Regions from separate parts of the Paenibacillus sp. GD4 genome, predicted to be linked through region 1. Evidence: riboswitches for the same ligand, from Rfam matches in the RefSeq annotation. Region 1 holds a riboswitch; each other region holds the start of a gene.
The links. A riboswitch is a leader RNA that binds a small molecule or an ion and turns the genes downstream of it on or off. The one in region 1 is predicted to bind cyclic di-GMP.
Positions count from the first base shown of each region.

Region 2: it holds a riboswitch for cyclic di-GMP, as region 1 does, so the genes downstream of both, RAC89_RS11390 (GspE/PulE family protein) here and RAC89_RS26395 (methyl-accepting chemotaxis protein) in region 1, are expected to answer to the same signal.
Region 3: it holds a riboswitch for cyclic di-GMP, as region 1 does, so the genes downstream of both, RAC89_RS04885 (hypothetical protein) here and RAC89_RS26395 (methyl-accepting chemotaxis protein) in region 1, are expected to answer to the same signal.
Region 4: it holds a riboswitch for cyclic di-GMP, as region 1 does, so the genes downstream of both, RAC89_RS16050 (C40 family peptidase) here and RAC89_RS26395 (methyl-accepting chemotaxis protein) in region 1, are expected to answer to the same signal.

Region 1 covers NZ_JAVCYK010000002.1:776,209-783,622, forward strand. The annotation lists gene RAC89_RS26375 (spore germination protein) at 1-1,398, shown strand, start outside; gene RAC89_RS26380 (Ger(x)C family spore germination protein) at 1,432-2,640, shown strand; gene RAC89_RS26385 (hypothetical protein) at 2,644-2,877, shown strand; gene RAC89_RS26390 (GerAB/ArcD/ProY family transporter) at 2,897-3,973, shown strand; gene RAC89_RS26395 (methyl-accepting chemotaxis protein) at 4,036-5,625, opposite strand; cyclic di-GMP riboswitch class I at 5,736-5,824, opposite strand; gene RAC89_RS26400 (Dabb family protein) at 6,004-6,315, shown strand; gene yicI (alpha-xylosidase) at 6,609-7,414, opposite strand, start outside.
Region 2 covers NZ_JAVCYK010000001.1:2,414,255-2,421,668, forward strand. The annotation lists gene RAC89_RS11365 (NlpC/P60 family protein) at 1-533, opposite strand, end outside; gene RAC89_RS11370 (IS1595 family transposase) at 821-1,696, shown strand; gene RAC89_RS11375 (DUF72 domain-containing protein) at 1,885-2,859, opposite strand; gene greA (transcription elongation factor GreA) at 3,135-3,611, opposite strand; gene RAC89_RS11385 (dimethylarginine dimethylaminohydrolase family protein) at 3,736-4,725, shown strand; cyclic di-GMP riboswitch class I at 4,920-5,011, shown strand; gene RAC89_RS11390 (GspE/PulE family protein) at 5,058-6,704, shown strand; gene RAC89_RS31650 (response regulator) at 6,747-7,414, shown strand, end outside.
Region 3 covers NZ_JAVCYK010000001.1:1,032,808-1,040,221, forward strand. The annotation lists gene RAC89_RS04870 (Gfo/Idh/MocA family protein) at 1-808, opposite strand, end outside; gene RAC89_RS04875 (helix-turn-helix domain-containing protein) at 954-1,808, shown strand; gene RAC89_RS04880 (DUF2935 domain-containing protein) at 1,880-2,692, opposite strand; gene RAC89_RS04885 (hypothetical protein) at 2,791-3,066, opposite strand; cyclic di-GMP riboswitch class I at 3,163-3,252, opposite strand; gene RAC89_RS04890 (MDR family MFS transporter) at 3,328-4,584, opposite strand; gene RAC89_RS04895 (YuzB family protein) at 4,670-4,891, opposite strand; gene RAC89_RS04900 (iron-sulfur cluster assembly accessory protein) at 4,929-5,231, opposite strand; gene thrC (threonine synthase) at 5,299-6,564, opposite strand; gene RAC89_RS04910 (LysR family transcriptional regulator) at 6,705-7,414, shown strand, end outside.
Region 4 covers NZ_JAVCYK010000001.1:3,317,051-3,324,464, forward strand. The annotation lists gene RAC89_RS16030 (molybdopterin molybdotransferase MoeA) at 1-506, shown strand, start outside; gene RAC89_RS16035 (YjcZ family sporulation protein) at 567-662, opposite strand; gene RAC89_RS16040 (class I SAM-dependent methyltransferase) at 807-1,529, shown strand; gene RAC89_RS16045 (nucleotidyltransferase domain-containing protein) at 1,543-2,253, shown strand; cyclic di-GMP riboswitch class I at 2,729-2,827, shown strand; gene RAC89_RS16050 (C40 family peptidase) at 2,957-3,901, shown strand; gene adhE (bifunctional acetaldehyde-CoA/alcohol dehydrogenase) at 4,068-6,689, shown strand.

The sequences.
Region 1 (7,414 bases):
AGCGATATCGTCATCCGGGAAGTGGTTATCGGCGTCGACGGCATGCTGCGGGCAGCCATTATCTATACCGACGGATTAGCGGAATCCAAGCATGTCCTGGAGGCCCTGATGCTGGATGCAAGAGTAGCGAGGCTGGACGGTAACGATACCTTGGAGAAGGATCCGATGCGCGTCTTGATGGATTCCACTCTTGCTATTGGCGAGACGGAGAAGGTCCATACGTTTGACGGCCTATTCCATGCGGTCCTGTCCGGGGATATTGCCATACTCCTGGACGGTCAGGCGGCCGCACTGATCGCCAACGGGAGAAATTGGAAGGAGCGCAATGTTTCCGAGCCTGCCTCTCAAAGCGTCATCCGCGGACCGCGGGAGGGCTTCACGGAATCCATTCGAACCAATACGGCATTGATCCGACGTAAAATCAAGGATCCTAGGCTGTGGCTGGAAATGCGGCTCATCGGCAGGATCACTAGAACGGATGTAGGGATCATGTACATCCAAGGCATTGTGAATGAGCAGGTGCTGAAAGAGGTTAAGCAGCGGCTGGACGGCTTAGATATCGATTCCGTGCTGGAGAGCGGAACGATCGAGGAGCTGATCGAGGATAAGGTGCTGACGCCTTTTCCGACAATGATCAATACGGAACGCCCGGACTCGGTAGCCGCATCGCTGCTGGAGGGCCGGGTAGCCATACTTGTGGACGGCACACCCTTTGTGCTTGTGGTTCCGGCGTTGTTCTCGCAATTTTATATCTCGAGCGAGGACTATTATCAAAGGGCGGATTTTGCTACACTCATCCGAATCCTGCGCTACCTTTCGTTGTTTATTACCCTGCTCGCACCTTCGCTTTACGTGGCCGTAACGACATTTCACCATGAGCTTCTTCCTACGCAGCTGCTTATCGGTTTGGCCGCTCAGCGAGAAGGGGTTCCTTTTCCCGCTTTTGTTGAAGCCGTGCTGATGGAGATTACTTTTGAAATCCTGCGTGAGGCGGGCGTCCGAATGCCCAAGACCATCGGACAGTCGGTGTCGATTGTAGGCACGCTGGTGATTGGACAGGCCGCTGTAGAAGCGGGACTCGTCTCCCCTGCCATGGTGATTGTGGTGTCCATTACAGCGATATCCAATTTTGCGATTCCATCATTTAATATGGGCATTTCCTTGCGACTGCTGCGCTTTGTATTGATGGGGCTTTCGGCATCGTTCGGCTTATACGGTATTACGATCGGCTTAATCGCCATTGTGCTTCATTTATGTCAGCTGAAGTCATTCGGAATCCCGTATTTGTCGCCGTTTGCTCCTCTTCAGCTGGAAGAACAGAAGGATACCATATTCCGAATGCCCATGCGCTCCATGTTCTCCCGCAAACAAGGAAAGTCTGCTGACCGGCAGCGATAACTCCGACAACGCCTTAGCAAACAGAGGGATTCGATGAACAAACGTCTAGCGGTGTTGATCATATGGCTTAGCGTTATTTGTGCGGCTACCGGCTGCTGGAACCGGCGCGAGCTGAATGAGGTGGCCATTGCCTTGGCTCTAGGATTGGATAAAGTCGAAGGGGGCTACGCAATTTCGGTACAAATCGTAAATCCGGGAGAGATCGCCCCCAAGGACCGGGGAGGCAAGGGGATTCCCGTTCAAACGTACACGGAGACCGGCAAGACGGTATTTGAGGCGTTGAGGCGCATGACCACAAAGTCCCCGAGGAAAATGCTTATGTCCCACCTAAGGGTTGTCATTTTCGGAGAGGAGCTGGCCAAGGAGGGGATTAAAGGGACGATTGATTTCCTTTCTCGGGATCATGAGTTAAGGGCCAACTTTGCCATTCTCGTTTCTAAGGGTTATTCCGCTGAGCGAATTCTAAGGGTGTACACCATCCCTCAGGAAGTCATTCCCGGAAACAAGATTTATAAATCGTTAGATGCCGTCGAGAGATCTTGGGCTGCAGCCAAAAAGGTGACCTTGGATGAACTTCTGGAGGATCTGACGAAGGAGGGCAAGCAGCCTTCCTTGACGGGCGTTACGTTATCCGGGCATGCGGGACCCGGAAATATCGAAACCAGGGAAAATGTAGAACAAATTAAAATGATTACCAACATCAAGCTTTTCCAGCTTGCCGCTTTTAAGGGTGATAAGCTGATCGGCTGGCTCACGGAAGAAGAGAGCAAGGGCTACAATTATATTCTTGGTCATGTAAACAATTCCGTGGGGCAGATTCCTTGTCCGAACGGAGGCCAATTGGCCATGGAGTTCATCCGGGCAAAGTCGAACGTGAAAGGAGCATTTCGTCAAGGCAAGCCGAGTATCGCTGTAAACATCCAGCTTGAGGAGAACATCGGAGATGCCTCCTGCGCTATTGATTTGACGAAGACCGAGACGATTGAAGAGCTGGAAAAGCGCTCCGAGGAAGTTATTCGCGGCTATGCTGCATCGGCGGTTCGTAAGGCGCAGAAGGTGTTTCAGTCGGATATTCTCGGCTTTGGAGATGTACTTAGCAAAACCGATCCCCAAGCCTGGAAGCCGTACGCGAAGGATTGGGATCGCGAATTTCGGAACCTGGAGGTCAACATCCAAGTGGATGCCAAAATTCGAAGACTCGGCACAACAACCAATCCAATCCAAGTCAAGGGCGGGGAATAAGTCATGTGGTCGCTGATCGGGATTATCGCTGCAGCAGCGGGAATCGTTCTTGTGGAGGGACCCGCATTATGGCGGAGTAAGGATACGAGAGAATTTCTGTGCTTTTCGCTGCTGCTGCTCACCGGGCTGGGTCTTAGTACGGCCGAAACGCTCCAGTGGAAGATCCCGAATCCGCTGGATGCTGTTGCCTTTGTCTTTACACCCGTAAGCGATATGCTGGAGCGATTCTTACAATGACGAAGCGGGGGCAGGTTCGATGATGGTGTCTGTTCGTCAATTTACGATACTTGCCATGTTCTTTACCGTGGGAACCACCATTCTAATCATTCCTGCCGGACTTGCGGCAGTTGCGGGCAACGATGCTTGGATGGCAGCAGTTCTTGGCTCTTTGGTTGGATTGGCAATCGTCCTCTTCTTTAATGCCGTCGGCAAACGGATGGAAGGGATGACGTTTGTTGAATATACGCATTCCCTTTATGGACCGGTTGTCGGAACAGTACTCGTTTTTCCCTTGATTTTCTTTTCTTTTATCGGTTCGGCTACCTTGTTATCCTATATCGGAAATTTCGTAACGACACAGGTTATGCCGGAAACACCGATCCAATTCATCAACATACTGTTTGCTGCGGTTGTCATGATGGGCTTGCGTTCCGGACTCGAGACGATTGCCCGGGCGGCGGAGGTTTTTTTTCCGTGGTTTATCATGCTTTTCATGATTTTCGTTGTCCTTATCATTCCGGATACCAAGCTCTCGAATCTGGAACCGGTTTTGAATACGAGCTTCCCCTCCATGGCCAAGGCTGTCTTAGCTGTAATTGGTACGGCATCGCTTCCAATGGTCGTGCTGCTGATGTTCTTTCCCAAGCACATACGCCATAGGGATCGGGCAAGGAGAGGGCTGCTCGTCGGATCGGCCGTCGGCGGCGTTGTGATTGTACTAATTACCTTGCTGTGCATCGCGGTAATGGGGGCGGAGAGCACGGCCCGGCAGCAGTACCCAAGCTATGTGCTTGCCAGGAAAATCAGTATCGCCGATTTTTTTCAGCGCATCGAGTCGATCTTGGCAGGGATCTGGATTCTCTCGATTTACTTCAAAATTACATTGTACTCCTACGCGTGTGTGACGGGACTCGCTCAAACGCTGAAGCTGAAGGACTACCGTCCGCTTGCTTTGCCCTTCGGCATGATCCTTGTCGTCATGTCGCTTGTCGTCTATCCCAATGTCGTGTATATGGCCGAATGGGACTCGACCATATATCCGCCGTATGCTGTAGCGCTCGGCTTCTTGTATCCCTTGTTGATCATGGCGCTGGGGGCTTTCAAGCGGAAATAAAGACGCGAAAACAAAACGTCCGCTTCCAAGAAGAAGCAGACGTTTGTTCATTCGGCACCTTCTTAGCTTAGTTTGAAGGCGGCTACCATATTTTTTAATTCGTGCGCCAGCTGAGCGAGGGATTGAGAGGTGGATGCCGTCTCTTGACTGCTGGCTGCCGCTTCCTCCGTCGCAGCGGAAATTTTCTCGATCGACTGCAGCACCTCCGTCGACTGAGCCGCTTGCTCTTCGCAGGCTGCTGCAATCTCGGATACTTTGCTCGCCGTGTCGTTCACGACAGTCATGATGGTTTGGAAGGCTTCACCCGTTTGCCGCGAGGCTACGGTACCCTCATTCACAGCGGAAACGCTTAGCTTGGTATTTTGCTGCATCCCCTTAATAATCACGCTGATTTGCTTTGTCGCTTCACCGCTTCTTTCGGCAAGTTTCCGTACTTCATCGGCAACGACGGCAAAGCCGCGGCCCATTTCACCCGCACGAGCGGCTTCGATAGCTGCATTCAGAGCAAGCAGGTTCGTCTGGTCCGAAATATCTTCAATTACATCGATGATCTCTCCGATTTGGTTGGAGTCCGCCTCCAGCAGCGCCATTTGACGATGGATCGATTCCATGCCTTGTACCGATCGGTCGATAACTTTCCCTCCATTTTGCGCCATGGACATGGTTTCCTCCGACAGCTCGGCCGCCTGCTCCGCACTGACGGCTACCGAGTTAATGGCTACGGACAATTCTCTGAACAGCTCGTTGATCGCTTGCGCCTCCTGAGCCTGTTCATTGCTGCCAGTAGCCACCTCTTCGGAGCTTGCCGAAATCTGTTCGGCTGCTGCAGCTACGCTTTCGGCCGAAGCGAGAATACCGCCTATGGTTCCTCTCATGCTCTGAATGGTATGATTCAGCGCCTCCGCCAATCTTCCAACCTCGTCCCGGGATTGAATATCAGCGGTTTCACGCAAATCACCATGAGCTACCTTATCCAAGATACCTAGAACACGATTGACCGGACGGCTGATCGATTGGGAAATCAAATAGCCAAAGCCGATACTTAATAGCAGTACCGCTAAGAATACGATAATCATGACATTACGAGCCGAATAAAAAGCGGCTTTGTTCTCATCGTTGATCGCTTTGGCCGTCTGGGAATTATACTGAATCAGATCGTTCATGATCTTATCCCGCTGCTCCTTCAAAGGCCCCACTTTATGTAAATAGATGGCATACGCTGCTTCATTATTGTTTTTTTGCGCCTCAGCAAGTAATTCCTTGCGCGCATCTCGATATTTCTGGTGGACGGGGTTGTATTTTTCAACCAAATCCTTCTCCCCAGGATCAAGCTCGGTTTGCAAATAATCGTTCATCAGCTTATCGGTGTCCGCGGACGCTTGATTGATCTCATCCAAAAGCTTATCGTTCATATTATCGTCCGTTGTAATCATCAGCTCAAGTAAGTTGGCTTCTTGTCGATAGGAAATGGTTTGCATCGCACTTAAGTATTGAATCGGCAGCAGCTTGTAATTATACATTTCTTTCGATGCGTTATTCATTCTTGACATGCCTGTGTAACCGATAATGCCGACGGTCAGCAAAGCTATCACACATAACAGAATCAAAAGATTGATTTTTACGCCGACCTTCAGATGTTTCATCATTTCCATGAATACCCCTCCGTTTGTCATGTTTGTCTTTTTGTCTGTTAGTGAGCTCATTCCGATCAAACCACCAAAAAAAGCCGCCTCTAATGGGCAGCTCTTTCCACGATCCCCCCAATGGTTGCCCGGCTGCCATAGCATAGCATGCTGCGTTAGGCCCGAAGCTTTGCGTCCTTGACTTTCGACAAGTTTGCCCTTTTCAATGGCATTTCTACATTTTACGACAATTATCGACCTTTATATTAGGAATATAGCATTAAATTCCTTGAAAATAAATGGTAAAGTTATGGTATTTCTTTAACTCGTCTTGCCGGTTCCATATCTCATCTGCTAGGATGAATTTGGAAGGAAGGTCCAACCTATCGTACGGGAGAGATGTTAATCATGTCTATGGGTAACGGCACGATACGCCATATGGCGGTTTTTACACTAAAGCATTCCAAGGACGCGCCGGAGACGGCTCGATTTCTTGAGGACGGCTACCGCATTCTAACCGGAATACCCGTTGTGAAGAACTTCGAGGTGCTGCGCCAGATCAGCCCGAAGACAGACTTTGATTTCGGCTTCTGCATGGAGTTCGACTCTCAGGATGACTATACCGCTTACAACGAGCACCCTGATCATGTTGCCTTCGTCCAGGAACGTTGGCTAAAGGAGGTCGCTCGATTCCAGGAGATTGACTTCATGAAGGCTTGATTGCAGCTTGCGGAGATACTGCCGGAGGTTGTCACCAGATCTGTAAAGTGGTGATTTCATCTTACGTTCTGCTTGAAGGGCACAATTTTGTGCCGTAAAGTGATTTTTTCACGTTTCATCGTGCTTCTGCATGTGAAACCTGGGCGCAAGGTCTGTGTTAGGTGATTATTTCGCCTTACACGCTTTTCGCCCGAAAATCTGTGCGCCTTAACGTGATTTTTTAATGCTACGCGCAAAAAAGGACTACTCCTCAAAGCCTGAACTACATAGGCCAAGGAATAGTCCTTCTTTCATTACTCTGATTCTTGCAGGAGCACTCGTGCCCGAACCGTCTTCCCCCATGCGGGAATGCGAAGGCTGCTGCCTTCCACTACGGCCTCCAGCCCTTCTACAGCAGCGATTTCTCCCATCCCCTCAAAGGCAATCGTAAGCGGCTTGCCGCTGCCTACCAGCTCAAGCAGCAGGCTTGCTCCTTCCCGGCTCACCGAAGCCCTCAGCTCAGCTGCGCCTGACACATCTCGTACCACCGTGCCGGCCGTACGGCCGTCCTCCAGCTCATACACCCGCAGCTCCACTTGATCGGCATAATCGTAGTCCGGTCGCGTATCCACCGCACCGAAGGCGATGATGCTGTTGGGCCGGACGAATAATGGCAGGCTGAGAAAACCGTACGTTTCCTTACGCCATCTTCCACCTTCCATGGTTTCCCCTGACAGCAAATGCGTCCAGCGTCCTTCCGGCAAGTAATAGCTTACTTCTCCTGCCTCACTGAACACCGGTGCCACAAGAAGCTGCTCTCCCAGCATGTACTGACGATCCAGGAACTCGCAGGTCGGATCGTCCGGGAACTCCAGCAGCATGGCACGCATACACGGCAGCCCCTGCTCCGCAGCCTGCGCCGCCGTCTCGAACAAGTACGGCATCAGCCGGGATTTCAGCTTCGTAAAGAGGCGCGTGACCTCCACCGCTTCCTCGTCGTACGCCCAAGGTACACGGTAGGACTTGCTGCCATGCAGTCTGCTGTGACTGGACAGCAAGCCGAAGGCCAGCCAGCGCTTGAATACGTGCGCCGGCGCGGTTGCCTCGAAGCCTCCGATAT
Region 2 (7,414 bases), on a different contig from region 1:
TGTCCGTCCATAGAGATCTGCAGCCAATCTGCGTTCTCCTCTTTCGTTACGCTGACGTGAGTGCCTGCGGGAATGATCCCGAGCTTCGCCGCAGCCGCGTCGGGCTTAGCCAGCCACATGGCAGCCTTCGTAAGTGTGGCCGGGTTTGGAATATACGAGACACTTTTCGCGTTGCTGACAGGGATATCCGAGATCGGGTCATCTTCGCCGGCAGCCGCATTTGCGATGGTTGCCGTCTTGGTGGCGTCGTTCCATGTGACCTGGTAGCCTAGCGTTTCAGCAAGCAGCCGGATCGGTATGTAGGTTGTGCCTTTATAGTTCAAGCTGGCGGGAAGCTTCTCCGCGCCGTCCTTATAACCTTCCGTAGATTCGAAGGTGCGGTCGTTTACCTTCCAACTAAAGGGGACTACGTTCACCTGCAGCTGCAGAAGCTCAGCGGCCATGGAGAAAGGCGCGATAAGTGAGGCGGCAACAACGCCTGCGGTAATCGTAACGGGGAGCAGCCAATGTTTTTTTGCGCGAGTACGAGTCATGTTGAATTGAGCCTCCTGTTGAATGGACCCGGACGGGCAATTCGCGATCCAGCTAACCCGGGCCGGTCATCCTGATGCTATAAGGTTCGCAAGGGAGGCTTGGTTTGGAGGGAGGGTCTTTGAAAGGGAGCCGAGTGCTGGGGAGAATTGGGGTTTGGCGATCTCGTTTGAACCTTATCCCCATGGCTCAGAACACGGTCAGTAACACATTTTAAATAATTGGAAAATCACAGTTGAAATAAGAACATACGTTTGGTAAAATAGGAACGAAGGGGGCAAAGAACGGTATGGATTTCAACGTTAGGTTGACGGAAGCCCATCTGTTTCCTACAGGGACAGAGGACGCATGTGTTACTATGTTGTTTCAATGGAAATGGCCTGACGGCTATTGCTGCCCTCGCTGTGCCCATCCCCATTGTTATGTGACGACTACGCGCAGGCTCCCCCTGTTTGAATGCCGTCTGTGCCGCCATCAAGCCTCCCTACTGACAGGTTCCGTCTTTGAAGGAAGCAAAACCGACCTTACCAAATGGTTCACTGCACTAGCTCTGGTTGCCTCCGACATGGGGACTTCGGCCCTACGACTGAGCCAGATCATCTGTGTAACCTACAAAACAGCCTGGACCATGCTGCAAAAAATTCGCTATGCCATTGGCTCCGCTGACATGGAGAACCTCCTGCTGGGCATTGTGCAAGTAAATGCGGCTGTTTATAACCGGCCTTTGAACGCTTCGTTTCAGGCTTCCCCCTCAGAGCATCCTTTCTTTGTCGGAACCGGAAGCAATTCAACCGCACCTGATGGCGCTGACTATGTCAAAATGAAGCTGATTTCCAAGAAGCATATTCAGAATCGAATCGTTCACCGTGATGCGATCAAGGCCTTCACACAGAATGAAATCAGCTCCGCAGCCACGGCAACCTACGTAACCCAAAGGTATAGCTCCGCCAGGCTTGTCCCGCTGCTTCAGCTGGCCGGTCGTGCAAGTCGATGGATGAACCGGACCTTCAAGGGCCTCGGTCGCAAGCATCTGCAGGTCTATCTTGACGAATTTTGTTATCGAATCAACCATTCCAGGGATGGAGCTGTGTTGTCTTCGTTAACACACCTGTGCATGAACATGCCTCGTTATACCTACAGGCAGCTGATTAGCTTCTGTTCCTGAGCATCCCCCCATCTTTAGAACGGAGGAGGCATTAAACTCCGTGCACCATGGGGAAATTCGTGGTCAGAGAATGAGCGGAAGGGGAATTCTGGAATCCCCATCGGGTTCTTAACGGCCGCTTACTGAGCCATAGGGATAAGGGTCAAAAGCGGCGGTCTACCGCATGACAAAGCATCATCACCGTTCCCTTAGAACAGATCCAGCTGCCTCGGACCCAAGCCTTCGTAGTCAATATCCATGAGCTGCATAAGCTCCTTGGCGTTGCCGGCAGCATGACCGCCGGAATTGTTATTGAAGATGACGGCAATGCGAGCCGTCTGACGCTGCAGCTGCACAAGGCGGTCTGCCCATTCGGCGAGCTCCGTCTCACTGTAATGGTAAAGATATCGCACATCGCGCCAATCGGTTTGGCCGGTGCTATTCCACCCGGCGACGTTGCGCCCATGGAAACGCACGACCGTCAGGTCCGGGTGCGTGACCTCCAGCACGGTCGGCACGCTGCCTTCGCCGGCCTGCGGCTCATCGCAGATGCTGTGCGCCCACCCCTCCTTCCTCATGAAGGAGAGGGTGCGCTCCCGCAGCTGCGGCGCAAACCAGCTGCGGTGGCGGAACTCCAGCGCCACCGGCAGCCCCTCCATCGCTGCACGCGCATAGCGCAGCGACTCCACGTTCTCGCGGGTACAGTCGAACCAGGGCGGGTACTGGAACAGTACCGCCAGCAGCTTACCCGCGTGAGCCAGCGGCGCGATCGAGTCGCGGAACGCGCGGAACAGCTCGCTGCGGCTCGGGGGGGCCGCAGCGGGAGAAGGCCGCACCCCGCGGCGGTGCGGATCCACCGGCTTCAGCGCCGCCAGCGCGCGGCGCACCATCTCCGGCCCCCGCTGGTGGCCGGTTAACCCCTGGTAAGCCTTGACTACGAAGCGGAAGCCCGGCGGCGTTTCCTCAGCCCACCGGGCGAAGGTCTCGGGGGACTGGATCGCATAGAAGGAGCTGTCCACCTCGACCACTGGAAAATGCCCGCTGTACGCCCGGAGCTTATCCCTGCCGGTCACGCCCGTATCCGCATAGAGCGAATCGTGGTCGCCCCATCCGGCAAGTCCGATCAGGACCTGCTCTGCGGCTCTGCCGATTGCCCATGTGTCTTTTTCTCCTTTTTCTTCCACCCTTTCATCCCCTCCCGATTCTCGCTTCATCGTCCGATAGTTCTCTTCCTCGCTATAGTACGCCATAAGCCCGTGTCTGGCGCTGATGCATCACATGGTTCCAGCGCCGTCAGCAGCTCATCCGCGCCGCCCGGCTTCTCGACCTTCAGGCGTGCTTGAAAGCCATATCTTATGCACCATCGTATCCAACGCCCGCCAAGCCTGTCAACGGCTCCCAAACAAAAACCGTTAAAAACAAAAATCACCCCTATTTGGAGTGATTTGGATTGTTTTGCCTACAGCTTGATCTCTAACAGCTCATATTCGATAATCCCGGACGGCGCCGGAACGCTGATTTTACTACCGACTGACTTACCCATTAGCTCCTTGCCCAGGGGACTTTCGTACGAGATCTTGTTGCTCTCCACATCCGCTTCGGCCGGACCTACTAACTGGTACTCCACCTTCTCGTCAAACTCCACATCATGGAGAACCACCTTGCAGCCCACTTGTACCGTCGAAAGATCATTGGCTCCGGCTTCCACAACGCGGGCTTTCTTAAGCATGTTCTCCAGCGTCTTGATACGAGTTTCCAAGAACGCCTGCTCGTCCTTCGCCGAATGATATTCACTGTTTTCCCTCAAATCACCGTAGCTGATGGCTACCTTAAGGCGCTCGGCCAGCTCTTTACGCTTTACGGTTTTGAGCTCCTCAAGCTCGGCCTCCAAATTCGCAAGCCCCTCTTTGGTCAAAATAACATCTTCGCTAAACATGGTTCATCTCCTATAATCATACTCCTGCCATTGTACCACTACTTTCTTCTTTGCCCAAATCCTAGGCTGAAACCGTTGATCTGTGGTTACACTGAAAAGAGAGGAAAGGAATGAGACTGCACTTATGAAGCTTACTAAACGATATTTATCCAGGGACTTGGTGACGAAGCCCTCTTACGATAAGGAAATGCTTCGAGAAGTATGGGGGGATTATTGGGGGGCATCGAATGAGATCGGCCGCATAGGCAAAATTCTGATGCATCGTCCGGGCCGGGAAGTGCTGCATCTGCACCGCCATGTGGCAGAAATCGAAGCCGGCCCTGTATTCAACGAAGAGGTAAAGGGCAACACACCTAGTGACTACCGACAAGAAGAGCTCCCTGCTCTGGAACGGCTGCAAACACAATATGACGGCTTGACTCAAGCGTTGAAGAAGGAGGGGATCGAAGTCCTGTCACTGGACGAAGCCTCCGATGGACTCCCGGAGCGAATGTTCACGAGGGACCTTGCTATGGTAATACCCGGAGGTGTTATCCTGTCCCGTCCAGCCCTTCATTTGCGCTATGGGGAGACACCGCTGGCTGCCCGGACATTCGCAGGGCTGGGAATTCCAATCCTAGGCATGGTTCAGGGAACGGGCCTTGCAGAGGGCGGCAGCTTTATGATGCTGGATCCGGCCACTGCGCTGATCGGCCGGTCCGAACGGGTTAACCCTGCGGGGATTGAGCAAATCCGGTTCATTTTATCCTTGCAGCAAATTCGCCTCCTAGTCATCGATTTGCCCTCAACGATCATCCATCTGGACGAAGCCTTTATGCCGATCGATCATCACAAGGCTCTCGTGAACACGGCGCTGCTGCCGTTTTGGTTCCTCGATGAGCTGCACCAGCGCGACATCGAGCTGCTGCATGTAGATCCCAAGGATCCTCCCCTAACGATCAATGCCCTGACCCTCGAACCTGGAAGGGTCTTATTCTCCAGCAGCGGAGCTCGTACGATGGACCTGCTTGCTAAACATGGGATTGATGTCATTCCCGTAGAGGTCGATGAAATCTATAAGCTGGGGGGCGGAATTCACTGCGTCACCTTACCCTTAACCCGGAGTTTATGTTAAAAGCAATCGGCTCCCATAAGGAAAAAAGTCCCTCCTGGGGGGACTGTATTCCTTGTTTGAAAGGTCGCCATGACCCTCTTCAGGCCTATGATGGTATCGGTTACAATTGATTCTCCCTCCTCATATCGATTAGTACGGGCTTTGGTACAATGGATAGTAAGTGAAATTTGACGATGTGTGTAGGAAGCCAAGACAAGGAACAAAGGCAAACCCGTACGAAAGTCGGGGACGCAAAGCCACGGGTCTACCCCATCCCCAGGGATGGCAGGACAGCCGGGTTGCTCGGAGGTGCTTGGCTTTTTTGCGTTCATTTCTAGAGAGAGGAGATCCCTATGCGACTTGGCGAGCTTCTAATCATGAACGGGCTGATTACGAAGGAAACGTTGGAGCAGACCCTTCTGCAGCAGGCGACCACGCCCCGAAAGCTGGGTGAGCTGCTAACCTTAAACGGCTCTATCACAGAACGGCAGCTGGTAGAAGCGCTCGAATTCCAGCTCGGCGTCCCCGTAGTCAATATGGAGGAGGCTCAGTTCGACGAGCAAACCCTGCAGCTGATCCCAGGGACGTTAGCCCGTAAGCACGGGGTCATGCCGCTGGAGGTCAAAGGGAGAAAACTAAGGGTGGTCATGCTGGACCCCCTGAATCAGGAGGCCCTTAAGGACATCCAAATGACAACCGGCTTGCTGGTACAGCCCTGTCTTGCGACAAGAACGGAAATCGAGCAAGCCGTTCTTCGGCACTACGGTATGCAGGATGCGACGGATCTCTGGGAGCAATTGCTGGAGGAGGCCGTTCGGCAAACGGCTTGCGGTATTTACCTGGAGCCTCAGAATGAGGGTGCTTGGGTCCGATTCAAAATCGACCGTTCGATGCGAACCCATACAACGCTGCCCTCTAAACTGCAGCTTGGGCTGACGGAACGGATGAAGAACGCCTTTGCGCTCGACCCTTCGGAGCGTAAGCTCCCTCAGGAAGGATCGCTGCGGGTCCATGTAGCGGACAGGACGGTCGATCTGCGTCTCTCCACTCTGCCGACCACCGCGGGGGAGAGCCTTTTCGTCAGTGTAACCGATGCTTCGGAAGCAATCCGCAAGCTCTCCGAACTATCGCTCAGCGAGCCGAACCTTCATAAATTGGAAAAATCGATTCGACGGCCCTCCGGACTGATATTAGTTTCAGGGCCTTGGGGCAGCGGCAAAACGACAACGCTGTACACGCTGATGGAGGAGCTGAACAAAGAAACGCTCCGATGCGCATCGGTCGAGGAACGTGTACTGCGCAGGCTGGACGGCGTTCAGCAGGTGGAAGTGAAGGATGAAGTCGGCCTCACAGCCCCTCTGGCTCTCCGCTCCGTGCTGAGGCAGGAGCCGAACGCCATCCTCATCGATGATCTTTCTTCACCGGGCATGCTGCAGATGGCGCTCCGCGCCGCAGCTGGGGGAAAGCTGATTATAGGGAGTGTCCTCGGCAGCAGTGCCGCAGAGACCCTTCAGCACTTGCTGGATAGAGGAACGGATCCCTACTTAGCGGCTTCCTCCCTGCATTGTGTCGTTTCCCAGCGTATGGTACGCAGAGTATGCAAGCAATGCGCCCAATCGGTTCCGGTCACGGATGAGGAGGCCGCCCAATTCGAAAGCCATGGGCTGCTTCATCCGGAGGACGGCAAGGCAAGCAAGGGGCTGATCGGAAACTTCCGCTCCTTCGTATCCGCCCAGATCAGCGGCAAGCCTACGGTCATCCGGGGCAGCGGCTGCAGCTTATGCCAGCAGACCGGCTATAGGGGGTATGTTCCTCTTCAAGAGGTGGTGACGTCAGAGGAAGGACTACGAAGCTGGATGTTATCGAGGCGCCAACCGGAGGAACTGAAGCAGCAGCTGGAGCAGAGTGGTTCGAAGTCCCTGCTTTATGACGGTCTCATGAAGGCACGCAGCGGCATTACGACAGTGGATGAAGTGCTGCGTGAAATCAGCAGCGGTTGAGGCACAGAATTTGCAGTGAAAACACAAAGGAGGCCACGGAATATGTCCTATCGGGTGCTGGTGGTAGACGATACGAACTTTATGCGAAGAATGGTTGCCGATTGCTTAAGACAGTCCGGATATGAGGTCGTAGGTGAGGCAAGCAACGGCCGTGAGGCCGTTAAGCTCTATGAAGAGCTCATTCCGGATTTTGTCATGATGGACTTGACCATGCCGGAGATGAACGGCGTCGATGCGATTAAGGAAATCCTAAAGCTCGATTCCACAGCGGTTATTTTGATCTGCTCGGCAAGCAACCAGCAGGATCTGATCTTCGACGCACTGGATGCCGGGGCTAAAGGCTATGTGATGAAGCCGTTCAACCCGGAGCGGCTGAAGGAGATCATTCGCAAGTACGCGATGCCGCATCTTAAGCCGCTGGCGTCCGAGGAGGAGTCGGACAGCCATGCTGCTATCGCTGCGACGGTGGAGACAACGCCGGAAGTGCAAGCGCAGGCTATGACTGAGGCCCTGGCTGTGGAAGCCTCGGAAGCTGCCGAACCCGTAGCGACCCCTCAGGCAGAGACCTCCGCGTCGGAGCTGGCGGAGGCGCCTAGCTGTGCGGAGGAGAGTAGGCACACCCCGACGCTGGAAGCGGTAAGCCATGCAGCTGACGGTTTGAAAGTCATTAACTTATTCAAAGGGAGTGGCGTCGTGAAGAGCTTTACCAG
Region 3 (7,414 bases), on a different contig from region 1:
CGTCCTCGTGCTCTGCGTCAAGGTATAGCGCCTTCAAGTGTTCGTTCTTATCCAAGTGCAAAGCGAAATGGTCGCCTTCCGCATTCGGATTGCCGGTAGCGCGTTGGTAAAATTTCGTCTCTCCGCGCTGCTCCGCGTTCTCCTTGCCGTAGAACAGCAGGTCGCCATAGGCAAACACTTCCTCCGGCTGGGAGCCGATCCAGAAGTTGACCAGATCGAAGTGATGGGTCGACTTGTGCACCAGCAGGCCGCCGCTGTTGCGCTTATCACGGTGCCAACGACGGAAATAGTCGGCGCCATGCTTCGTATTCAGGAGCCATTCGAAATGGATCGAGGTGACCTTGCCGATCTCGCCGTTCATGATCAGCTCACGAGCCTTCGTATGATGAGGCGCATAGCGGTAGTTAAACGTTACGCGAACCTGACGGCCCGTGCGTTCCACCGCATCAAGAATTTCCTGGCATTTCTTCTCGTCAACGGTCATCGGCTTCTCTGTAATGACATCGCAGCCGAGCTCCAAAGCACGAATAATGTAAGTGTGATGAGTCCGGTCCACACTGGTAACAATTACGGCATCCGGTTTTTCAATCTCGATCATTTGATCGAATTGATCGGCTTTGTAGGTTCTTACAGGGTTGTATCCGTATTTTTCAGTAAGGAGCTTGTTGGCGTAATTCATGCGGGTCTGGTTAATATCGCAAACGGCGAGAAGCTCCGACGTTTCCTTGTAATCGGTTGCAATCGCCTTGTAGAAGAACTCGGCTCGCCCTCCGACACCTACTTGAACATATTTCTTTTTTGCTGCCATATTCATTCTCTCCTTTCGTGATTAACCCATCTCTGAATCAAATCATAGCGCAAATAAATAAAACATTCGCCGCAAATGAAACCTTTTCGCGTCAAATGCCGCAAATTTTGTTATACTGTTCCTAGGAAAGGAGCGTTATGAGCCGATGCAATTTCCAAACCAACTCCGTTGCACAACGCCGGACAAGAGGATCGGGGTCGAATTCGATCGCCGCAAGGGACACTACACCATGGCCATTAACCACATCCATTCGCAGTATGAGCTCTATTACTTATTTTCCGGGCGGAGGAGCTACTTTATTAAAGACCGGTCTTACTCGGTCGAAGCGGGAGACCTTATCTTCATTCGCTCCGGAGAAGTTCATAAAACCTCGGATGTCGGCATACCCGAGCATGATCGAATCTTAATTTATTACTGGGAGTCCTTCTTCGAGCAGCATCCTCCGGAGCTTGCCGAGCTGCTGCGCTCTCCCTTTATGGCTGATGCACCGCTGCTTCGTCTCCCCCTGCATGAGCGCTTAAAGCTGGAAGGGATGCTGCTGGCCGTGCTCGAAGAAATCCACGCTGCCGCTCCCGGCTACGAGCTCGCAGTTCAGCTTGCCTCTACCGAGCTTTTGCTGCATGCCGCACGTTATCATCAAAAAAACAAGACGGCGCCAATGGAGCATGTCTCGCCGATGCATGAAAAAATATCGGAAATCGTTCAATATATTAATGCGAATTACGCCGAACCGATCAGCCTGCCTCTGCTTTCCGAGAAATTTTATGTCAGTATCAGTCATATCAGCCGCAAATTTAAAGAAATTACCGGCTTCAGCTTCACGGACTATTTGAACCTCAAGCGAATCAAGGAGGCGCAGCGTCTGCTTCAGCAATCCGAGCTCAGCATTACCGATATCTCGGAGCAGGTCGGCTTCGATAATTTCTCCCATTTCGGCAAAGTATTCAAGAAGCAGACCGGTGTCTCTCCCCGCACCTACCGCAGCTCGGAAAAGGGTTGAATCGGCAACGGAAAAAAGACCGGCGCCTTGAGCTCGCATTTGCGCTGCTCAAATCCGGTCTTCCTTATCTGTTATCCTTCCGTTCTCGGCTTGCCCGGGTCGCACTCCGGCGCTTTGGTGCCGGCCGTAAGCGAAAGCTTCGTCAAATAATAGCATTCCTCGCGCGCCATATGATCCGCCATCAGCGGTGTCAATACACCCAGCACCTCGCCGGTCAGCCTCATCTCTTCCAGCTCCCGGAGGAAGCCCTTGAAGAGCACCATCTCCAGCTCAATCTCCTTGTTGAAGCGAGCCAGTGCCGGAAACTGCGAAATGTTCGCGCGCATGTAGCCTGCCAGCTCAACCGCTTTCATGTAAAAATCGCGGAAATGCGATTCGAAGCTCTGGGCGGTTTCAATCAACGGCTTCTCCGCCATATCAAGGTCGCCGGCAATCGAAGCGGCATGCCCGAATGCATCCTGAAGCCATACCAGATGGTGGTGGATTTCATTATACATGGGAGCCGGTTGACCCGAAACGAGGAACCGGAGGACACGCAAATACTCCTCCACTTCATTGACCATATGGTTCAGAAAGCTCGGCGGCAGCTTAAGGCCAATCTTACCCGTAAGGTGTCTGCGCAGCAGATGGAGCTTGAAGTTCCTTAGATCCTGAGCGCGAGTATAGCTCTCCCGGCTAAGCTCCTGCAGCTGCGCTTCATCCAGCTCCGTCCTGGATTTTTCCAGCAGCTCATCCAGCTTCGCAATGTAAAACCGGGCACGCTGAATCTCCTGTACTTCATCCGGAGATAACGCGTCCTTAATGAACCGGGCATGATCGCCCGCAATCTGCAGCCAAAAGCGATGCTCGAATGAAGCCGATGCCGCGTAATCGGTCGGTTGCACAGGAATTCCTCCTATTAGGCCGGCTGAAATCTTCACAGCCCTAGTTTATCACCTAATATGTATGCAGGAGGCTTATCCATTTGAACAAACTTTTACTTCTACGCGTACCGAACCTTTTCCGTCCGGTAGCTTAAGTAATCAAACAGTTTGAGCAGCACATCATTACTGGCATCAAAACGCACGGAAAGCTTAACCTCACCGCGCCAATAAAAGGTAATGACATGATGACGCTGTCCCATCACCATCTCCAAGTCCCAGCAGGGCCGCGTCAGCTCGTATTCCTCCCGGTTGATCACCATTCTCGGTCCGTCGCCCGTCAAATACAAGCCTACGACGTCACTGCCCACCTTCGTACAAAACTCCTGCTTCATCATTATGTCCCTCTTTGCTTTTAGAATAGGTTGTCACACATACAAAGAACCTCCGTCCCAAGGACTGGAGGCCCGCATCTATACGCGAATCATCTTTCCTTCGGCGGCTGGCTGGCTTAACGCATCTTCTCCGTAGTAGCCCCTGTAGCTTTGCGTCACAGACTTTCGTCTGCTTTGCCCATATCGAGAACGATCGAATTTTGTCTTTTGTTATCCTTTCTTAGCATAAAAGATAGGTCTCACGGAATATATCAACCATAGTGCTCAATTTCTGGAATTCACGTAGGTCTTTAGTCCTGAATTAAACAATTGATTCCCTCTGGAATAAAAGTAAGAACCGCCTACTGTTACTATCGCCAATCCTAGGAATAACGGAGATCCGCCCCAGTGAGATAGTACAGCTCCCCCAATGATCGGCCCGATAAAGTGTCCCAGACTTGTGAACGACTGCGCCCCGAAGTAAGTCCCTCGCATTCCCTCCGGCGCCAGCCGGTCGATTAGGGCATTCGATGCAGGAAAGTTACATATTTCCCCCAGCGTAAAAAAGAACATCGATACCATGAACAGCAGCCACGAATCCGCAAAGGCGTACCCGATATTGCCTAGGGCAAACATGAGATTTCCAGCCACGATCGCTGCAAGCGGGCCGAAGCGCTCCCCGAACCTTGATACCGGTACCTGCAGCACGACTACGGTAATGGCGTTAATACTCATCAGCAAAGCGAACAGTGTCGCTCCGTCGGCTACGCTTCGCTCCACATATTGTGATAAGGTCACTGTCATCTGGGAATAGCTGATCGCTCCGATGATTCCGCCCATAATATACAATCGGAATACCCGGTCTCCGGTGATGACGCGCCATGCTGAAGCAACCGTTACTTGGCTTTTGTGTTCTCCTTCGATTTTTTGAATACCGAATCGCTGCAGCAGCAAGTAAAGACCTATAGCATATGCCAAATAAATGCCGGCGGTAATAAGGAAAGGCAGCCACGCCTCCATCGTACCGAAATACGCTCCGAGAAGCGGCCCTACGGCAACACCGACATTGATGGCAAGGTATCGGAGCGAGAATACCTTCAATCGCTTCTCCTTCGTCGTCACATCCACCATCAACGCCTGGGAAACCGGCTCGTAGAAGGCACGGCAAACGCCGTTGAGCATATTGAGCAGCAGAAAGGCTGCAGGCGATTTCGCTACAGCGAAGCCCATGAAGATGACGACCCAGCCGATCAGGGCGATCATCATGATCAGCTTCCGTCCGAGACGGTCAGAGAGAGCTCCTCCGATAAACCCCGCCGCCGTCCCCGCCAGAGAGCCCGCGCCGATGATCGCCCCGATGAGCAGCGGATTCATTCCATCTCGGGACAAATAGATGGCCAGGAAGGGCATGCTCATGGACGAGGCGGCGCGGGCCAGAATGGTACCGACGAGCAAGGTATGAACAATCGGATGATAGGCGTGCAGAAAGAGCAGGAAACGGGCAAAACCCGTTTTTTGTGCAGAGTCTATTTTAGGAAGCAATTTGTGCGTTCTCCTTTTATTGACCAACGGTTGGTAAATTGGAGATCATTATACAACAAAAAAAGAGCCCTGCACAGGCTCTTTTTCATTTGATGTATTTCTTCGCCTTCTCAATCGCTTCGTCTTCCGTAGCTCCGGTAACGTAGCGACCGTTTACGTAAATAAAAGCAAACCGCGAGCAGGGACCGCAGTAGGATTTGCAGCCTATCTTAATCTCCGCATCCGGCGCAAGCTTCTGAAGCTTGGGAACAGCGGTTTTCATTCTCATGTGCTTGCATTTGTCGCAAACCCGAATGTCGTTGGCCATACGGACCTTTCCTTTCTATACGCAGGGACAAGCCGAATTAATGGTCGCCGTGATTGCCTTTGCTCGGATTCGTTACGGCGAAGCCCTCCTGCGGAGTATAGAAGTAATCAATCCGAACGCCGTCCAGCAGCGCTTCGTTCTTTTGCAGAATCACATCGATGCCTTTATCGGTAGAAACGACAACGTCCTTCTCCGTAGGCGTATCCATAGCAAGACCATAATGCGCGTGGTCGCCGTGGCTGTGGGTAACATAGACGCGAAGCTTCAAATTTTTGTCTTCTTCCTTCTCAATCTCGGCCAGAAGGACCTTCGCCGCGTTGCGGGAAATTTTAACGTTCATCCTAGTAACAGCTCCCATGTGCGTTTTTCCCTATTGTATAGAAATGAAGACGGGAAAGCAACCAAGCTTAGCAATCGGTGTCGAATCCGGGCTGTATCCTCAGAGTCAGCTCTTCGACGCTCAAAGGGGTGCTTGCGGCGAGATCCGTCGCCCCGAGGTGCAGCTCCCGAATGGATTCGGTATCCTTCAGCAGATGTCCTGTAAGAATGCATACCGCCGTCTCTTCCCGGTGAATCGTCCCTTGCCGAACCAGCTGCCTTAAACCGGCCAGTGTTGCCGCGGAAGCCGGCTCACAGCCAAGTCCGCTGCGGTCGATGAGCCGTTTAGCCTGCAGAATAGCTTCATCGGAAACAGACAGCGTAACGCCGTCGCAGCCGTCTATGGCATAGCGAAGCGCCTTTCTCCAGCTGGGAGGATTGCCGATATTTAAGGCCGACGCCTTGGTGAAGGGCTTCGGCTCCGGAATGAGCTCCTTTCGCTGTGCCGTCAGCATCCGGGTAAAAGGACTTGCCCCCTCCGCCTGGACGATCGCGACACGCGGCTTCCGGTGAATGAAGCCCAGCTCATACAGCTCATGAATGGCTTTGCCTATGGCCGTTGCGTTACTGAGCGCTCCTCCGGGGACGACGATCCAATCCGGCAGCTGCCACTCTAGCGAATGGGCCAGCTCGATGAGCATCCCCTTCTGCCCTTCGATCCGGTACGGATTAATGGAATTGCACACATAGAGCCCCAGCTCCTCGCTATGCCTTTCACTGAACCGGATCCCGTCGTCATAGGTTCCGTCAAACGTAATGATTTCCGCTCCATAGGCCAGTGTTTGCAGCGCCTTCTCGGCGGCAACATGGCGGTTAGGCAGCAGGACATAGGACCTGCAGCCTCCCCGCGCGGCATACATGGCAAGGGAAGAGGCCGTATTGCCCGTGGAAGTGCAGGTAAACGTACGGTAGCCCTTCCAGCGGCCATGGGATACCGCCACTGTCATGCCGAGATCCTTGAAGGAGCCGCTCGGGTTCTCGCTCTGCGCTTTGAACCATACGCTCCGCAAGCCGGCATAATCGCTTATCCGCGGACCCGCTTCGTAGAGCCCCGTATTCCCTTCCAAGCGAGTAGTAATCCATGTATCAGGCAGCTCGGGATGGATCAGCTCCTTATACCGCCACACTCCGCTTGCAAAAGGGGATACCCGGTCCGATAGTCGGAGGTCGAACAAGCTCTTCAGCTTCTCCGTATCCACCGACCGAAAATCATGAACAATATCCAACACCCCTCCGCAGCCGCATAAGTAAGGATTGAGTACCGCCTCCGCGCCATACGTCCTGTCACAATTCATACATTGATACTTCATGTTTTGATGCACCACCCTTTTCTTAAGCTGGGATTACCCTTAGAATAGACGGTAGCAAATCATAAAACTAATATATCTTTGTTGTTATTTCATAAATTATACTTATGATTTAAAGGGGTATGTCCATGAATCTGCACGCACTTAAGCTATTTTACAAAACGGCTGCCTTAGGAAGTGTAACCAAAGCGGCGGAGGCGCTCCGCATCAGCCAGCCTGCCGTCACCGCTCAAATCCGCAAGCTGGAGCAGGAGCTGTCGCTGGCGCTTCTTGAGCCGAAGGGCCGCGGAATCCGGCTTACCGAAGCAGGCACTATGCTGTATCCTTATGCCTCCAGACTATTCGCGCTGGAGGCGAGCATGGAAGCTGCGCTGGACGATTACCGAAGCGGACGAACGGGCCGCGTACGCGTAGCGGCCACTTCGCTGCCGGCACATCAGCTGCTCCCTGTATGGATGGCAACATTTCTAAAGCAGCAGCCTGCCGTTGAGATGGAGCTGATCACGGTGAACAGCTCCTCCGCGATGGAACGACTCTTGCACTACCAAGCCGACCTCGCGATTATCGGAGGCAGTCCCGCGGAGCACCCCGGGATTACCGTGAAGGAGCTTCTGCAGGACGAGCTCATATTTATTGTATCGGCAAGCCACGAGCTTGCCGGGAAGCAGGTGACGTTTGCGGAGATGATGAAGGTCCCGTTCGTGCTTCGGGAGCCCGGCAGCTTTGCCCGCGAAGCGCTGTTCTCTCTCTGCAGGCTGCATGGAGCGGAGCCGCCTCGCGCCGCACTGCAGCTTACCGGTCTGTCCGAATCGATTCGCTCCGTAGCGGCCGGCTTCGG
Region 4 (7,414 bases), on a different contig from region 1:
AGGCGCTGGACTGGGCGGATATCCTCGTAACGACCGGGGGAGTTTCCGTCGGTGATAAGGATGTGCTGGTCGAGCTGTTTCAGCGCTGGGACGGGGAGCTTATCTTCAACAAGGTGGCGATGCGCCCGGGGAGTCCAAGCTCGTTCGGCTGGTGGCGGGGGAAGCCGCTGTTTGCTTTGTCAGGCAATCCGGGAGCAAGCTTCGTCGGCTTTGAGCTGTTCGTGAGGCCGTATCTTAAGGCGATTCAAGGCTGCGCCCGTCCTTTGCCCAGAGAATGTACCGCATTGCTGGATGCGGATTACGGCAAAGGCTCCGCTTACCCGCGCTATGTAAGAGCCCGTACTTACACCGAGCAAGCAACACTAAAGGTAGCGCCTGCCGGTAGGGACAAGTCCAGCATCATGGTATCAATCAAGGATGCGGAGTGTTTGCTGTGCATTCCTGCAGGCGGGCAAGCCCCTCCCCGCGGAGCCTTGGTTCGCGTGCTTCAGCTGGCGGAAGCTTAAAAGAAGGCAGGAAAGAGCGTCGGCCGAAGTGGTCGACGCTCTTAATCGTCCCTGTGTCATTTAGACAAAGAAACCTGCGGACAAAATGATGACCAACAGGATGTAAAGCACAAGGATCGCTGCTGTGGAAGAGCGGTAGCCTGCAACTGCACTCATGTCTATCACCTCCCTGACGTTTTCTACAACAGCATATGGAGCCGCTTATGAATTGTTTGGACGGATGCCCTGAGGCAATCGCCCAAACCATCTCCTCGCTCCGCGCATTTACTTATTAGTAGTGTGCGAAGGAGAGGATTAACCTTGAAATATTTAGATATGTTAACGCATTTGGGAATAGGCAGCGCCCATCCCGGAGGATTCGCTTTTACCTTAAAAATGCTGGATACCATTCCGCTGCAGCCGGGCAGCTCCATTCTGGAGGTTGGGTGCGGAACAGGCCGTACAGCATGTCTGCTTGCACAAAAGGGCTTTCAAGTATATGCCGTCGACTTGCGACCGGGGATGATTGAGAAGGCGAAAAAGCGCAGTGAATTGCAGCAGGTGAAGGTAGATTTTGCGGTAGGCGATATTTGCCGGCTTCCTTTTGGGGACAATCAATTTGATCTTGTCCTTGCCGAATCCGTTACCAACTTCGCGGATGCATCGGCAGCCGTTTCGGAATATTACCGTGTGCTGAAGCCCGGGGGGATGTTATATGACAGTGAAGTGATCCGCCTTCACGATGTGACGGGAGGCATTAAAGACGAACTGGTGGAATTTCTAGGCATTGCCCAACTGCTATCTGCAGAGGAATGGGGAGCGATTCTGGAAGCGCAGGGCTTCACCGACATTCGTCTCTCCGTCTCCCCTATGGAAGAGCTGTCGGCGCAGGATGACCTAAATCATCCGGATGAGCATCAAATCGTAAGTGAAGGTGCCTATATTGACGCTTCCGTATGGCACACCTCGCTTACGTATACGGACATGATGGATCAAAGCAGAGACTTCCTGGGTTCAGCCGTTCTTGTGGGGTCGAAGGGATAAGATGGCGGGCCGAGTGTCTTCCCTGAAAGCGGCGGAATGGTTTCTTGAGAAGCAATTTCCCGAATGCAATGCAGCCATACTTGCCGGTAGTGCCGTGAAAGGCATGGACACCTCGGATTCCGATCTGGATCTGGTTATCCTGGATGAATCGCGGTCGTATCCGTTCCGCAAAACGTACACCGCCCACGGCTGGTTGATTGAGGCATTCGTGGTTACCCGCGACAGCTTTCCTATGTTTATCGAGGCGGCAGCCGAGTCGGGACTTCCGTCGATACTGCGTATGTGCACCGAAGGAGCGGTTCTGCGGGATGACGGTTCGGCGGCGGAGCTTATCGGACTGGCACGGGATGCGCTGCAGGCCGGACCCTACGAGTGGACTACGCAGCAGCTGAGCGATGCCAGGTATGACATCACAAATGGCTTGCTTGATCTGCAAAGCAGCAGGGATCGAGCTGAGAGATTGTTTATTGCTGGGAAACTGATCGGTTCTGTGCATGAATTTGTATTAAGAGCTAACCGGCAATGGATAGGAGACGGGAAGTGGGCCTTGCGTATGCTGCGGAGGTTCGACGAAGAGCTGAGTAATTCGTTGGTCGCTGCGCTGGAACAGTTATACCGCAAGGATGAGCATGAGCCGGTCATACAGCTGCTACATGAAGTGCTGCGTCCGTACGGCGGACTGCTTACCGAGGGATACAGCGAAGGATGCTGGGAGGAAGAGTAGAGGCTGGGGGCAGGTATGGGGAACTATATAGATCAGGTCTAAAAGAGGATTTAATTCCAACCGGCCCTTCGATAGATACGACTTCAAGGATATAAACTCCTAAATTTAAAGGTATAATATGGTAACCGGCGAATGAAAACACGGCTACTGCATTTTTATTGATACGAATGACCTCCCCTTAAAAAAGAAACGGGATACGAAATGTCCGAATGTATAGGACCAATAGTCTATATTTCTCTAACCTCCCCTAAGGATCCCTGCTGCCCAATGCTGTAAATCTCCAGGAACGACAAGCGCCGTGAAATCAACGAACTTCTCAAGCACTTGGAGTCCTTATAAGTCCCTTACAAAAATTAACATGAGCACAATAGGCAATAAAACTTAAATATTCCATGGAAAAAAATACGCATTTGGACACATGCCGGAAAAATATTGTCGAATTATACTCAGAGTATGCAAAGCATTTCCACTTTCCGTCCCGAAAAGGCAAACCTGATGAAAATCAGCGGCGCAAAGCTATAGGGGCTACGAAGAACGCCGGTTTCGGTGTTCTTCTTGCCAGCCAGCTGTCGAACGATCGAAGGAAAGAGGACCTCCGCAAGACGTCTGCGCGCGGCGTTGCAGCGGAAGATTCTTTTTTTACATCGTTCCCTAGGCAACTCCGGATCGGGTAGGACATTCTAACAACTCGGGGGAATTAACGATGAAAAAAATGTGGATCGCCGGCTTAGCCATGCTTATGATGTGTATGCTTCTGGTTCCGATGCAGGCGGCGAAGGCCGCCGAGACCGTTACCAAGCTTAAGGCGACGAAAAGCGTCAGTTTCCGGGACAAGCCGTCCACCTCAAGCAATGTCATGCGCTACCTCAAAGCCGGTGAAGTGGTAACGGCCTTGCAGCTGGTCAATCCCAATTGGTATCAAATTCAGGATGCTCAGGGTTTGACTGGGTACGTCAGCTCCAGCGGCACTTACATTGATGTTTTATCGAATGCGGAAGTGATCGCCAAAGTGAATTTCCGTACGCAGCCTTCGACTTCGTCTTCGATTATCCGCTCCTTGCCGGTGGGGGAGGGTCTTTATGTCATCGAGAAGGTGAATGCTTCCTGGTACCGGGCGGAGGATGCCTCTGGAGTGAGCGGCTACGTAAGCGCAGGTTCGCAATATCTGGCAACGGATTTCTCCGTTACCGGTGTGATCCTGCCTATGGCGGAGCGGGTGGAGAGCATTATCAATTCCGGTACGGCTTACTTGGGAACTCCTTATGAATTCGGCTCTACCCGTTGGGAGGATTCCACCTTCGATTGCTCTGATTTCATGCAGACGATCTTCTGGCTCGGCGCAAGAACGGTGCTCCCGAGTGATTCTCAGGCACAGGCGGACTTTGTGAGGGGCAAGGGCAACCAGGTAAACGATTGGAGCCAGCTGAAGCGCGGCGACCTGATGTTCTTCATGTCCTACAAAGGCTCCAGTGCTTCGGATTACCAAGGGATCAACAAGTCAACGGAGCCGGTTACGCACGTAGGCATTTATCTCGGGGACGGCCAAATGCTGCATACGTATTCGGTCGCTTCGGGCGGCGTACGCATCGATTCGATTAGCGGAACCCAGTGGAACAACCGGTTTTTGTACGGCGGTTCGGCGTATTGATTCGAGCAAGGTACATAGGATGTGAGAAGGATCACCTGAGGGTGGTCCTTTTCTTTTTTGTGCAGGAAAAAAATATTTACGGTGTGAGCAACTTCATAGTTCTTTCCTTGTGAAAAAAGTAACATAGTGATCAGGAAGGATCATTTCTATAGAGGAGTGGATGGAGATGGCAGTAAACAAAGCACGGCAGGAGACGGAAAGGGCGGAGAACGTGTCCGTCCAGCAGCAGGTAGACCGGCTTGTGGAACGGGCCAAGGCGGCACAGCAGGAGTATATGAGCCTGGATCAAGACGCGATCGACCGCATTGTGCAGCAGATGGCGCTCGCCGGGCTAGACCGGCACATGGCGCTTGCGAAGCTGGCAATAGAGGAGACGGGACGCGGGGTATACGAGGATAAGATTACGAAAAATATTTTTGCGACGGAATATATTTATCACAGTATCAAGTATGCCAAAACGGTCGGCGTTATCGAGGAAAACCCGTATGAGAACTTCAGTGTCGTAGCGGAGCCGGTTGGTGTCATTGCAGGGGTGACGCCGGTGACGAACCCGACTTCAACTACGATGTTCAAGTCACTGATTGCTGTCAAAACGAGAAACCCGATCGTATTCGCGTTTCATCCGTCGGCGCAAAAGTGCTCCGTGGCGGCTGCCGCCGTTGTTAGGGATGCGGCTGTAAAAGCCGGCGCGCCGGAGGATTGCATCCAATGGATCGAGACGCCCTCCGTCGAGGCGACACAGCTGCTGATGAACCATAAGGATGTCGCGTTGGTCCTGGCCACGGGGGGATCCTCGATGGTGAAATCCGCCTACAGCACTGGCAAGCCGGCACTGGGAGTCGGTCCGGGCAATGTGCCTTGCTTCATCGAAAAGTCGGCCGATCTGAAGCAGGCGGTAACGGATTTGATTCTGTCGAAGACGTTCGACAACGGCATGATTTGCGCATCGGAGCAAGCGGTCATTCTCGAGGAGCCGATTTACGATGCGGCGAAGCGCCTGATGAAGGAAATGGGCTGTTACTTCTTGTCCAAGGAAGAGACGGAGCTCGTATCCAGACTTGTCATCCATCCGGAAAAATGTGCCGTCAACGCCGTTATCGTAGGGCAGCCGGCGGTCAAGATAGCTGAGATGGCCGGTGTGACGGTGCCTTCGGACACGAAAATCCTTGTTGCCGAGCTTACGGGGGTCGGCGCTGCGCATCCGCTGTCCGCCGAGAAGCTGAGTCCCGTATTGGCGTGTTATAAGGTGAAGCATGCGGAGCAAGGCATTCAGCGGGCCGCCGAGGTGGTGGCGTACGGCGGGATGGGACACTCCTCTGTCATTCATTCGAACAATAAGACGGTCATCGAGCAGTTTGCCTCCGTGCTCAAGACCGGGCGGGTCATTGTCAATTCACCTTCTACGCACGGGGCGATCGGGGATATTTATAATACGAACCTTCCTTCGCTTACGCTTGGCTGCGGCTCCTACGGTCATAACTCCACTACGGCGAACGTGACGGCCGTGCATCTGCTCAATCTGAAGCGGGTCGCTTACCGTACGGTGAATATGCAGTGGTTTAAGGTACCGCCGAAGGTGTATTTCGAGAAGGGCTCGACCCAATACCTTGAGAAGATGCCTGACATCACGCGGGTGATGATCGTTACGGATGCGGCCATGGTAAAGCTCGGGTACGTGGAGCGGGTGGAGCACTATTTGCGGAAGCGGAGTAAACCGGTGTTGATAGAGGTATTCTCCGAGGTAGAGCCCGATCCGTCGGTAGAAACGGTGGAGCGGGGCACCGCGATGATGGCGGCCTTCCAGCCGGACTGTATCATTGCCTTAGGCGGAGGGTCTCCAATGGACGCAGCGAAGGCGATGTGGCTGTTCTACGAATACCCGGACACCAGCTTTCATTCGTTGAAGCAGAAGTTCATGGACATCCGCAAGCGTGTCTATAAGTATCCCCGCTTGGGGCGCCGGGCCAAGTTCGTGGCGATCCCGACGACGTCCGGTACGGGCTCGGAGGTAACCTCGTTCGCGGTCATCACGGATAAGAAGGTCGGCCACACCAAGTATCCTTTGGCCGATTACGAGCTGACGCCGGATGTGGCGATTATCGATCCCGAGTACGTGTACAGCTTGCCGAAGACGGCTGTAGCGGATACAGGGATGGACGTGCTGACTCACGCGATTGAGGCCTATGTGTCCGTCATGGCGAACGATTACACGGATGGGCTTGCTCTGAAGGCAATCCAGCTGGTGTTCAAGTATTTGGAGGCTTCTTATGCCACAGGCGACCCACTTGCTCGAGAGAAGATGCATAACGCTTCCACGATTGCGGGGATGGCTTTCGCCAATGCGTTCCTTGGCATTAACCACAGTCTTGCGCATAAGTGGGGCGGGGAATTCCACACCGCACATGGCCGCACGAATGCGATTCTGATGCCGCACGTCATTCGGTATAATGCACGGAAGCCGACGAAGTTCGCCTCGTTCCCGAAATACGACCATTTCGTGGCGGATGAGCGGTATGCAGAGATTGCCCGCTTCCTGGGGCTGCCTGCGAAGACGACCGAGGAGGGCGTAAACAGCTTGATTGAAGCGATTCGGGACCTGAACCGGAAGCTCGGTATTCCGGAGAAGTTCGCCGATCTTGGCATTGATCCTGCTGTGTTCGAGAAGCGGGTAGAGGAGCTGGCGGATCGTGCGTTCGAGGATCAATGCACGACCGCAAACCCAAGGATGCCTCTTGTCACGGAGCTGGCTGAGGTGTATCGCAAGGCGTTTTATGGAAGGTTTGAGTAGATACATGCTACCAATTGGGTTATACTGGTAAATGGAGACGAGGAACGTCCTGTACTGCTTCTGGTTTTGGAGGAGCGGCGGCAGGGCGTTCTTTTCATTTTTCACAGGAGGTTGATTTGGAGAAAAGACAGGGGGAACGTCGCAGCAGATTGGAGCGAGGGCAACGGCATGGAGAGGTGATGTTCTTGCGACATGTGTGGTGGCCTATGGTGGGGAGCTTCGAGTACCTACATCCGGGGTATGAAGTACTGAATAGGCGGGACGATCCTATTGCCCAGACCGAAGGATGTGGAGCTGCAGCAGTAGGAGGGGGCTGGGGTGGCGAGGAGCAATGGAGTGAATGTGGCAGGGAAAGTGACTGCATCTTATACAGCTAATCCGGCTGTATTGATTGAGTGGGGGGATAACAGCAATAACTCCTAGCCATAAACCGTTTATGATCGTTGTCAGCAAAGCGGAAAGAGTTGAAATAATGGCACTTCTGCCATTGCGCGCTACGAAAGGTCCGAAATTCCGCCAGTAGTGGCAAAAATGCGACTAATCGCCTCAGCTTCCTGGTTGTAAGGCGGGAAGGGGCCAAATAATGGCACATTTGCCATTGCGCGCTACGAAAGGTCCGAAATTCCGCCGGTAGTTGCAAAAATGCGATTAATCGCCTCAGCTTCCTTGTTGCAAAGTGGGAAGAGGCAAAATAATAGCACTTCTGCCATTCTGGAGCTAGACTA